2 regions of the Streptomyces macrosporus genome follow, and region 2 is predicted to be linked to the other one. Evidence: riboswitches for the same ligand, from Rfam matches in the RefSeq annotation. Region 2 holds a riboswitch; the other holds the start of a gene.
What was found. A riboswitch is a leader RNA that binds a small molecule or an ion and turns the genes downstream of it on or off. The one in region 2 is predicted to bind S-adenosylmethionine.
Positions count from the first base shown of each region.

Region 1 (4,885 bases), on a different contig from region 2:
CGAGCAGCAGCCCGGGGCCGAGGGCCCAGCCGTACCGCAGGGGACGGCCCGGGCCCAGTCTCCGCCGGGTTCGGCGCCGGTCCGCCGGGGCGGTGTCCGCCGGTTCGACGGCTTCCCGCTCGGCCGCCGTCGCCACGTCCGGCACGAGGGTCTTCTCCGTGACGTCGGTGGTCATGAGTCCTTCCTCCCGTCCGCCACGGCGTCCGCCGCGACCGTCTCGTACCGGCGGTCGTAGAGGCTCTCCGCGTCGAACGGCTCGTTGCCGGTCTTCTCCGCCAGCAGGTCGATGGTTTCCTGGTGGCGCTCGATGGCCGGCCCCCAGTCCGCCGGGATGTCGGGGCTGCCGCTCGCCTTCACCAGGTACTCGCCGTCCTCGCGGGACAGGCCCTGGTCCTTGACGTAGTAGCCCTCGATCCACTCCTTCGGGTGCTCGTCGACCCAGATCTGCGCGCGCGCCCAGAACTCGACGAACTCCCTGATGGCGGCGGCCTTCTCCGGGTCCTTCACGGATTCGGTCGGCACCCACAGGTGGCTGGGGTCGTCGCGCAGTCCGTGTGCGATCGTCTTCGCCCCGTCCTTGCCGTACTTCGTGACGTAGCGCTTGATGTTGACGCCGCCCAGGGGCGCGGCGTCCACCTGCCGGCTGCCGAGCGCCGTCGGGTACACGTCCCCGGTGCTGGGCAGTTCGACGAGTTCGACGTCCTGCTCCGTCAGCCCGGCCTTGGCCAGGATCCGCTGCACGAGGGCGCCCTGCGCCTGGCCCGGGCTGTAGGCGATCTTCTTGCCGCGCAGGTCCTCCAGCGTGTCGACGTCCGCGCCGGGCGCGATTCCGAGTTCGTAGATGGGATGGCGCCGGGGGTCCTTTCGGAATTCCGCGGCCACCAATTTGGTGTCGAGCCCCGTCCAGCGTGCGTGGATGGACGGGATCTCCGCTGCCGAGCAGACGTCGAGTTCACCGGCCCGGAACGCCTCGGAGCACTGCGGTCCGCCGCTCATCCGGACCCACTTGACCTTGAAGGGAAGTTTGTCGATCTGCCCCGACAACCGCAGTGCCACTTCGGTTTCGGGGGAGCCGACGGCGATGGTGGTGTCGGCGGACGCTTTCTCCGGAATCCTGCTGTCGGACAGGTCGGTGTCGGTGCCGGCGGATCGGGCGGTCTCCGTGCAACCGGTCAGGAGGTGAACCGCCAGGACCGTCACGAGGGCAGCGGGTATTGCTTTGCGCATGGGCGTTCCCGGAAATCGTCAAAGCTCGGTGACAAGCTCTGTGAAGGGTGCGGTGAAAGGCTCTGTGAGAAGAAGCCGGATCGTCGGGACGCACGGCGTCCACCGACGGCGGGAAAAGCGGACTCGCTCGGGGAGGAAAACGCGGTGGAGATCAGCGACACATCGCGGCGTCAACGCGCTTGAGATCGACAGCGCGGCGCCGCGTGAATCGGAAGGAGAACCGCAGGGGAGTCTGCATGGGAAGGGAAGTTATCCGCGGCTCGATCGGGCGGTCAAGCGGTGCACCGCCCGATCGAGGACATCGCAATGGCGTTTTCGTGTGCGCGCCACACTCGCGTTACAAACGCCGTGGGCGCGCTCCACGGGCGGGTCCGTCAGGCTCCGCTCGCCGGGATCACCGCGTCGCGGCGCACCCGGTCCGGCCGGGCCGCGGCCCGGTCCGGTACGTGGGCCGTCCAGTCCACGATCCGCACCGCCGCGCCGGCCGCCTCCAGTCCCCGGCAGTGCGCGTGGTGCCTGCGGGCGATGCCGTCCAGGTCGAGGTGGGGGCCGAAGGCGGGGTGGGCCGCCAACCGCCGTGCGTAGGCCCACAGACGCGGGTGACCGGCGACGCGGTGCACCGCGGACGCGTCCAGGTGCCAGCGGTGCACGGTGTCGAGTTGCACCAGCGTCACCCACAACCGCACGTCGGCGGCGGTGGGTTCGTCTCCCAGGACGTAGGCGTGACGGGTGATCCGCCGCTCCAGCGTGCCCAGGGCGCGGAGCAGGACGTCGAGGGCGGCGGCGCGTGCCGTGTCGTCGGTGTCGGGTTGCCCGGCCCGCTGCGCGGCCTCGTCGATGCCCTGTTCACAGAGGCGTTCGACGTCCTCGATCTCCGCCTCGGCGTCCCGGGGGTACGGTCCGGGGCCGTCGCCCCCGAACCACCGCGCCAGGTCTCGCAGGATGTCGGGGGTGTGCGTGCTGACGATCCGTCCCGTCCAGTCGTCGCCGAGGACCGGCGCCAGGGTCGGCCCGGAGTACCGGTGGGCGCTGGCCTCGTACAGCGGGCGCAGCCGGGAGTGTCCGCCGCCGGGTCCGTCGGGCACGGCGGGCAGAAGCGTCACCGGGACGGTGTCGCCGAGGGCGAGCAGGCTGTGGGTGATGGCGATCCGCAGACAGTGCGGGCAGGACGGCGAGAGGTGGAGGCGGTAGCGGTGCGGCACGGCGTAGTGGCCGCTGCGGGCGTCACGGCCGATCCTGCCCCGGAAGGGCGGCACGGCTGTCGGGCGTGTGGCGGGCATGTGTCTCCCTGGGTCCGGGGTCCGGTGCGCGGACGTGGCGGAGGTCGTCGTCGGAGGCGGGCGCGCGGCGGTGCCGGCACGTGTCCGGTGTGCGGACGGAGGGCCGTCGCCTCAGTGGAGAGGTCTCGCCGCGCCGGCGACGCGCAGCAGATCGATGTGGCGGCGCGAGGTCAGAAGAGGCGACGGCCGATCCGCGCGGGCCACGCGGTCGATGCCCGGTTTCGAACGCCCCATTGATTTCCTACCCGTTCACTAGGATTCCCGCTTCGGAGTGTCGAGTGGCTCCCGTCCCCCGTCAAGGGCGCCTTCACGGATTCCGTCCGCCGTCTCACATGGCGGACGGACCTCTCTCGCCGTCTCCGTCCGGCGCTCGGTGCGCCGGTAGCCCGGAACGCGGTTGGGCGCTCGGCCGGCCGTGTGCCATACTCCCTGCCAGGTCACGAGTGACAGCCCTTCAAGCCCCGGCTGGCTGTCCGGCAACCCTCCGTCCGTGGCGGGGTGCCCCGGGTGAAGACCGGGCCGTACGGCACGAACGCCGTGTGGCAAGCGCGGACCCCTCGCGGCAGTCCAGGGGTCCTGGTACCGAGGGGACACACCATGACGAAGCGAATGCGCTAGAGGCCCGGAGCCTCCTCTCCCAGCACCCGCCGGACCGGTCCGTGTCCGGCGTCCACGGGTACGAACCGCACTCCCGACCTGCGCGCGGGCCGCCGCCGCCCGCAGCCGCCGTGGAGGTGCGACACCCGTCCTCGCCCACGTCCCCGTCCGTGCGCGCCCGTCTCGCGCCGCGCACGCCCACACGACTCGGGAGCACCGCCATGACCAGGACCGCTCTTGCCGTCCGCACCTCCGCCACCGCCGCCTCCCCGAACGCCCCGGTCCCGAACGCCCCCGCCGCCGTCCGTCCCCCGCTGCCGGTGCTGGGCCTGGACGTGGAAGTACCGCTGGCGACGGGCGGGACGGTGCCCTACGCCGCCCTGGACTACGCCGCCAGCGCCCCGGCACTGCGGCGGGTGTGGGACGACGTCGCCGCCTACCTCCCCTCCTACGCGAGCGTGCACCGCGGCGCCGGTCACCTCTCGCGGCTCTCCACCGACCTGTACGAGGAGAGCCGGCGGACCGTCGCCGATTTCCTCGACCTGCCCGAGGACCGCCAGGTGGTGTTCACGCGGGGCACCACCGACTCCCTGAACCTGCTGGCCGCCGCGCTCCCCGCGGGCACCCGGGTGTTCTCCTTCGTCACCGAGCACCACGCCTCGCTGCTGCCCTGGCGCCGCGACGGGCTGCGCCCGGTGTACCTGCCCGCTCCCCGTTCGCCGCGCCAGGCGGTGGCCGCGCTTCGGGAGGCGCTGGCGAGCGCGCCGTCCGGCCCCGGCCTGCTGTGCGTCACGGGCGCCTCCAACGTCACCGGAGAGATCTGGCCGGTCGCCGAACTGACCGAGGTGGCCCACCGGCACGGCGTCCGCGTGGTGCTGGACGCCGCCCAACTCGCGCCGCACCGCCGGGTGTCGGTGCGGGAGCTGGGCGTGGACTGGGTGGCCCTCTCCGGGCACAAGCTCTACGCCCCGTTCGGCGCCGGGGTGTTGGCGGGACGCACCGACTGGCTGGACGCCGCCGAGCCGTACCTGGCGGGCGGAGGCGCGAGCCGTGCGGTGGAGTGCCGGGGCGACGGCACGGTGGCGGTGGAGTGGCACCACGGTCCGGCCCGGCACGAGGCGGGCTCGCCCAACGTCGTCGGCGTCCACGCGCTGGCCTCCGCCTGCCGGGCCCTGACCGACGCGGGCCCGGACGCGCTGGCCGCACGCGAGGAGGTGCTGCTCGACCGGCTGCGGGCCGGTCTCGCGGAGGTGCCCGGGGTGCGGGTGCTCGGCCTGTTCGGCGAGGACCACCCCCGGGTCGGCGTGCTCTCCTTCACCGTCGAGGGCCGGCGGAGTTCCGACTTCTCCGCCGCGCTCTCCGCCGAGTACGGCATCGGCGTCCGCGACGGCCTGTTCTGCGCCCACCCGCTGGTGCGGGCCCTGCTGGGCGGCGCCGGGGAGGCGTCGGCGCGGTGCGGCGCGTCCGGTCTCTCCCCGATCGACGGGCGGAGCCTGGACGCGGTGCGGGTCAGCTTCGGCGCGGGCACGCCCGAGGAGCACATCGAGCGCTTCCTGACCGCCGTGCGGGACCTGACCGGCACCGGCGTCCACCGCTGACGGCACCGCGCCCGGCCCGGCGCGGCGTCCCGGTCCTCAGGCGGCCCGCTCCTCGTCCACCGCCTTCACGGCCGGCGTCCCGTCGGTCCGACGGTCGTCCCCGCGCCGGGCCGGGAGGTTGACCACCACGAGCGCGAAGGCCGCGAGCATCACGTTCCGCGCCGCCGCGTCCAGGCCGTTCCA
Region 1 covers NZ_BAAASZ010000015.1:1,445-6,329, reverse strand. The annotation lists gene ABD335_RS08190 (ABC transporter permease) at 1-175, opposite strand, end outside; gene ABD335_RS08185 (ABC transporter substrate-binding protein) at 172-1,227, opposite strand; gene ABD335_RS08180 (glutathione S-transferase C-terminal domain-containing protein) at 1,602-2,507, opposite strand; gene ABD335_RS08175 (putative leader peptide) at 2,619-2,741, opposite strand; SAM riboswitch class IV at 2,943-3,062, shown strand; gene ABD335_RS08170 (aminotransferase class V-fold PLP-dependent enzyme) at 3,326-4,702, shown strand; gene ABD335_RS08165 (DUF2165 domain-containing protein) at 4,739-4,885, opposite strand, start outside.
Region 1: another riboswitch for S-adenosylmethionine. It lies ahead of ABD335_RS08170 (aminotransferase class V-fold PLP-dependent enzyme); the one in region 2 lies ahead of thrC (threonine synthase).

Region 2 (4,885 bases):
CCACGGAGACCTCCGCGCCCAGCAGCTTCACGCAGCACTCGGTGAACGCGTTGGCCCAGCGCTGGGTGAGGAAGGCCGCGCGGTCGGCGCCCAGGACGCCGCGCAGCACCTCGGCGGCCACTCCGCCGTCCGGGTCGTCCGGCAGCATCCGGAAGTAGTCCGGCGGCGCCCAGGGGGTGTGCGAGAAGTGCCCGATGCGCAGGTCGGGCCGCCGCTCGCGGAGCATGCCGGGGACGAGGGTGAGGTGGTAGTCCTGCACCAGGACCGCCGCGCCCTCGGCGGCCTCCTCGGCGAGGGCGTCGGCGAACGCCGCGTTGTACGTCTCGTAGGAGCGCCACTGCCGCTCGAACTCCGTGTCGAAGACGGGCTCCAGCGGGGTCTGGTACAGCATGTGGTGGACGAACCACAGCACGGAGTTCGCGATGCCGTTGTAGGCGTCCGCGAAGACCTCCGGGGCCAGGTCCAGCATCCGCACCGTCTGGCCGCCGGTGTCGGCCGGGTCGAGCCTGCCGTCCGTGCGGCGGACGGCCTCGCGGTCGCCGTCCCCCAGCGCCGCGCACACCCACACCGCGTCGCCCTTGACGGTCGACAGGCCGGAGACCAGCCCGCCGCCGCCGCGTTTGGCGGTCAGCTCGCCTCTCTCCCCGACCGTGTAGGAGACGGGTCCGCGATTGGACGCGACGAGTACCTGGTGCCGAGTGACCATGACCGGAACCTAGCCGCTGTCCGGACCGCGCAAACGTGCGGTTCTCGTCACACGGCGTCCGTGTTCTGCCAGGTGGGCCGGTACGGGCCGGTAACCGCACGAGTGGCCGCGGGACGTTCCGGGTGCGCCGGGAGGACCCGGGCGCGCGGCGGCGCGCCCCGGTGCGCGCCGGCGGGGCCGGGACGCACCGGGGCGGCGCGGTGCCCTCAGGCCGCGTGGCGCCGGGCGGCGTACTCCGGGACCGTGCGCATCGGCGGACGTTCCTCGGTGTCCACCGGGTGGGTGCGCGGAACGAAGCTCCCGTCGGGGCCGCGTTCGAACTGGGTCAGCTCCGGGCGTATGAGCGGGCCGCGCGCCAGCCGCGCGTGGGCCGTGCGGTATATGGCGGCGGCCATCCGGCCCAGGGCGGGGCCGTCCTGGTTGCGGTGCTTGCGCACGCCCACGTCGACCTGGCCGAGCGCGTCGAGCCCGACGGTGCGCAGCGCGTCCACCAACAGGCCCAGTTCGACGCCGTAGCCGACGGGGAAGCTCAGCCGCTCCAGCAGGGAGCGCCGGGCCGCGTACTCCCCGCCCAGTGGCTGGACGAAACCCGCCAGCTGTGGCCAGTACAGGTTGATCAGGGGCCGCGCGACCAGTTCGGTGACCCGGCCGCCTCCCACCGGGGCGTTCCCGATCGCGCGGTCGTACATCGCCTTGACCAGCGCCAGGTCGGGCTCGGTCAGCAGCGGGCCCACGATGCCCGAGACGAAGGCCGGGTCGAAGTCCCGCAGGTCCGCGTCGACGAAGCAGACGATCTCCCCGCTGGTGACCATCAGCGACCGCCACAGCACCTCGCCCTTGCCCGGCAGCGCGGGCAGCCGGGGCAGGACGTCGTCCCGGTGGACCACCCGCGCGCCCGCGGCCGCGGCGACCGCGGAGGTGCGGTCGGTGGAGCCGGAGTCCATCACGACCAGTTCGTCGACCAGGGGCGTCTCCTCGGTCATCAGCTCGCGGCGGATCGCGGCGACGATGTCCCCGACCGTCGCCTCCTCGTTCAGTGCCGGAAGCACCACACTCACCCGCCCTGCCGGTCCCGCCGCCCGCTTCGCGGCCAGCAGCCGGGGCAGCGGGCGGTCGACAGCGCTCCAGGAGCGTCGTTCCAGCCAGCGGTCGACCTCGTCCAGCACGTGTCGCCTCCCTAATCCTCGGCGTCCTGGGTGTTCCCGGCGCCCCGGGCATTCTGCGGGAGCCGGGTCACCCGGGCGCTCTCGGCATCGGTGGTGAAGGGTTCGTGATCGGTTGGCGATCGGTCGGCGGCGGGTCGGCGGTCGGTTCGCGGTCGCCCGCCGCCGACCGCCGGTGCCGTGTTCCCCGGCCTCCGGTCCCGGAACGTCCGTGCGGCTTCCGAGTGTGTTCCTGTGCGTGTCCCGTGTGCGGCTCCGTGGGCGGTTCGTCTCGCGGTTCGGACGGCGGACCTGAACGGTGGAGGCGTCGGTTACAGTCTTGGACAACGCGCGGGAGTTCCGCATCTCGAGGGACCGGCGTGCACAAACGCCCCGGCCACGGTAACGGCCGGGTGCCATAGAGCAGCTCATCCAGAGGGGCAGAGGGAACGGCCCGTTGAAGCCCCGGCAACCCTCCCGCCGGCACTCGTTCGTCACGGTCGAGGCCACGGTGGGGAAGGTGCCAATTCCGGCCCGGACGAAAGACGTCCCGGGGAAGATGAGGAGAAAGGGCCTCGCCATCCATGGCTGTGCAAACCGTTGCAGGCAGCACCGATATCTCGCTCGGCCCCGCCGTCGCGCTCTCCTGTCGCGAGTGCGGCGAACGTTTCCCGCTCGGTCCGATCTTCGCCTGTGAGATGTGTTTCGGGCCGCTGGAGATCGCGTACGACCTGCCCGAGGGGGACCCGGAGGGCCTGCGGAAGCGGATCGAGGCCGGGCCGAACAACATCTGGCGCTACGCCCCGCTGCTGCCCGTGCCCGCCGACGTGGCGGAGAAGCCCAACACGAACCCGGGCTTCACCAAGCTGGTGAAGGCCGACCGTCTCGCCCGCGAGTTGGGCGTCACCGGCGGTCTGTACGTCAAGGACGACTCCGGCAACCCGACGCACTCCTTCAAGGACCGGGTGGTCGCCATCGCCGTCGAGGCCGCCCGCGCCTTCGGCTTCACCACCCTCTCGTGCTCCTCCACCGGCAACCTGGCCGGCGCCGTCGGCGCCGCCGCTGCCCGCGCCGGATTCCGCTCCTGCGTCTTCATCCCGCACGACCTGGAGCAGGGCAAGGTCGTGATGGCCGCGGTCTACGGCGGCGACCTGGTCGGCATCGAGGGCACCTACGACGACGTGAACCGCTTCTGCTCCGAGCTGATCGGCGATCCCGCGGGCGAGGGCTGGGGCTTCGTCAACGTCAACCTCCGCCCCTACTACGCCGAGGGCTCCAAGACCCTGGCGTACGAGATCTGCGAGCAGCTCGGCTGGAAGCTGCCGGACCAGCTCGTCGTCCCGATCGCCTCCGGCTCCCAGCTCACCAAGATCGACAAGGGGCTGCGCGAGCTGATCCGGCTGGGGCTGGTCGAGGACAAGCCGTACCGGATCTTCGGCGCCCAGGCCGAGGGTTGCTCGCCGGTGTCGCGGGCCTTCAAGGACGGCCACGACGTGGTGCGGCCGGTGCGGCCGGACACCATCGCCAAGTCCCTGGCCATCGGCAACCCGGCCGACGGCCCGTACGTCCTGGACATCGCGCGCCGCACCGGCGGTGCCGTGGAGGACGTGGACGACGGACGGATCGTCGAGGCGATCAAGCTGCTGGCGCGCACCGAGGGCATCTTCGCGGAGACCGCGGGCGGCGTGACCGTCGGCGTGACGAAGAAGCTCCTCGAGGAGGGCGTGCTCGACCCGTCCCTGACCACCGTCGTCCTCAACACCGGCGACGGCCTGAAGACCCTGGACGCGGTGGCGTCGACCACCGGACCGTCCGCGATCATCCGTCCGAACCTGGACTCCTTCCGAGAGGCTGGCCTGGCATGAGTGTCTCCGTCCGTATCCCGACGATCCTGCGCACGTACACCGGGGGCCGGGCCGAGGTGACGGCCGAGGGCGCGACGCTGGCCGAGGTCCTGGCGGACCTGGAGAAGAACCACCAGGGCATATCCGCCCGGGTGCTGGACGACTCCGGCAAGCTGCGCCGCTTCGTGAACGTCTACGTCGACGACGACGACGTCCGCTTCTCCGAGGGCCTCCAGACGCCGACGCCGGACGGCGCGAACGTCTCGATCATCCCGGCCGTCGCGGGCGGCTGCTGACGGCGCCCCGAGGGCCCGCGCGAGGCGGCCCCGTCTCCCGGCGGAACCGGCCGGGAGCGGGGCCGTCGGCGTGCGCGCCCCCCGCGGGCGCCTGACCCCGGCGATGAGTGGAATTGTCAATTCCGCCCTCTCGGGAACGGTAGAGTGAGCGTGCCTCCCCCCGAATGCGCACTCCGCGCCCATAAGAACGCGACAACTTGTCCGCACATTCGCTGCCGCAATTGTCGTGTTGGTCCGCTATGCCCGGCCCGAGTTGCCCTGCTTTCCTGCCGTTCATGTGCTTATCGGCAATCCGGCGTGACCGGAATTCTCGTCTGAGAGACCTGTTGCGGAGGGCTTCCGCCCAGATACATTCGGCCGCGGTCGACGCGTTCCGGCGCACACCCCCTCTCGCCGGGGGGTGACATCTGACCCGGGTCCGCGGAGTGTGGACTCGTGCAAGGGCCAGCAATAGGGGAGTTAGGAATGGCTCAAGGCACCGTCAAGTGGTTCAACGCGGAGAAGGGATACGGCTTCATCGCGGTCGACGGTGGTGCGGACGTGTTCGTCCACTACAGCGCGATCCAGATGGACGGCTACCGCACCCTTGAGGAAGGACAGCGGGTTGAATTCGAGATCTCGCAGGGTCAGAAGGGTCCGCAGGCGGACATGGTCCGCGTGACGGCCTGAAGCGCCGGCCACTCGCACCACGAGCAGTAGTAGACGGCACAGGAGGGTCCGCACCCCGGAGGGGTGCGGACCCTCCGTCGTGTCCGGCACACCGCGCGCGGTCGTGCGCCCTCGCCGCGTCCCCCGGCGTCCCCCGGCGTCTCCCGGGGGCCCCTGACGTCTCCCGGCGTCCCCCGGCACGCTCTGGTGGCCTCCGGTGTCCTCCTCTCCTTCCGCTCCTCCCCTTCC
Region 2 covers NZ_BAAASZ010000006.1:82,626-87,510, reverse strand. The annotation lists gene ABD335_RS03320 (alpha,alpha-trehalose-phosphate synthase (UDP-forming)) at 1-706, opposite strand, end outside; gene ABD335_RS03315 (glucosyl-3-phosphoglycerate synthase) at 913-1,872, opposite strand; SAM riboswitch class I at 2,274-2,414, shown strand; gene thrC (threonine synthase) at 2,433-3,713, shown strand; gene ABD335_RS03305 (MoaD/ThiS family protein) at 3,710-3,988, shown strand; gene ABD335_RS03300 (cold-shock protein) at 4,454-4,657, shown strand.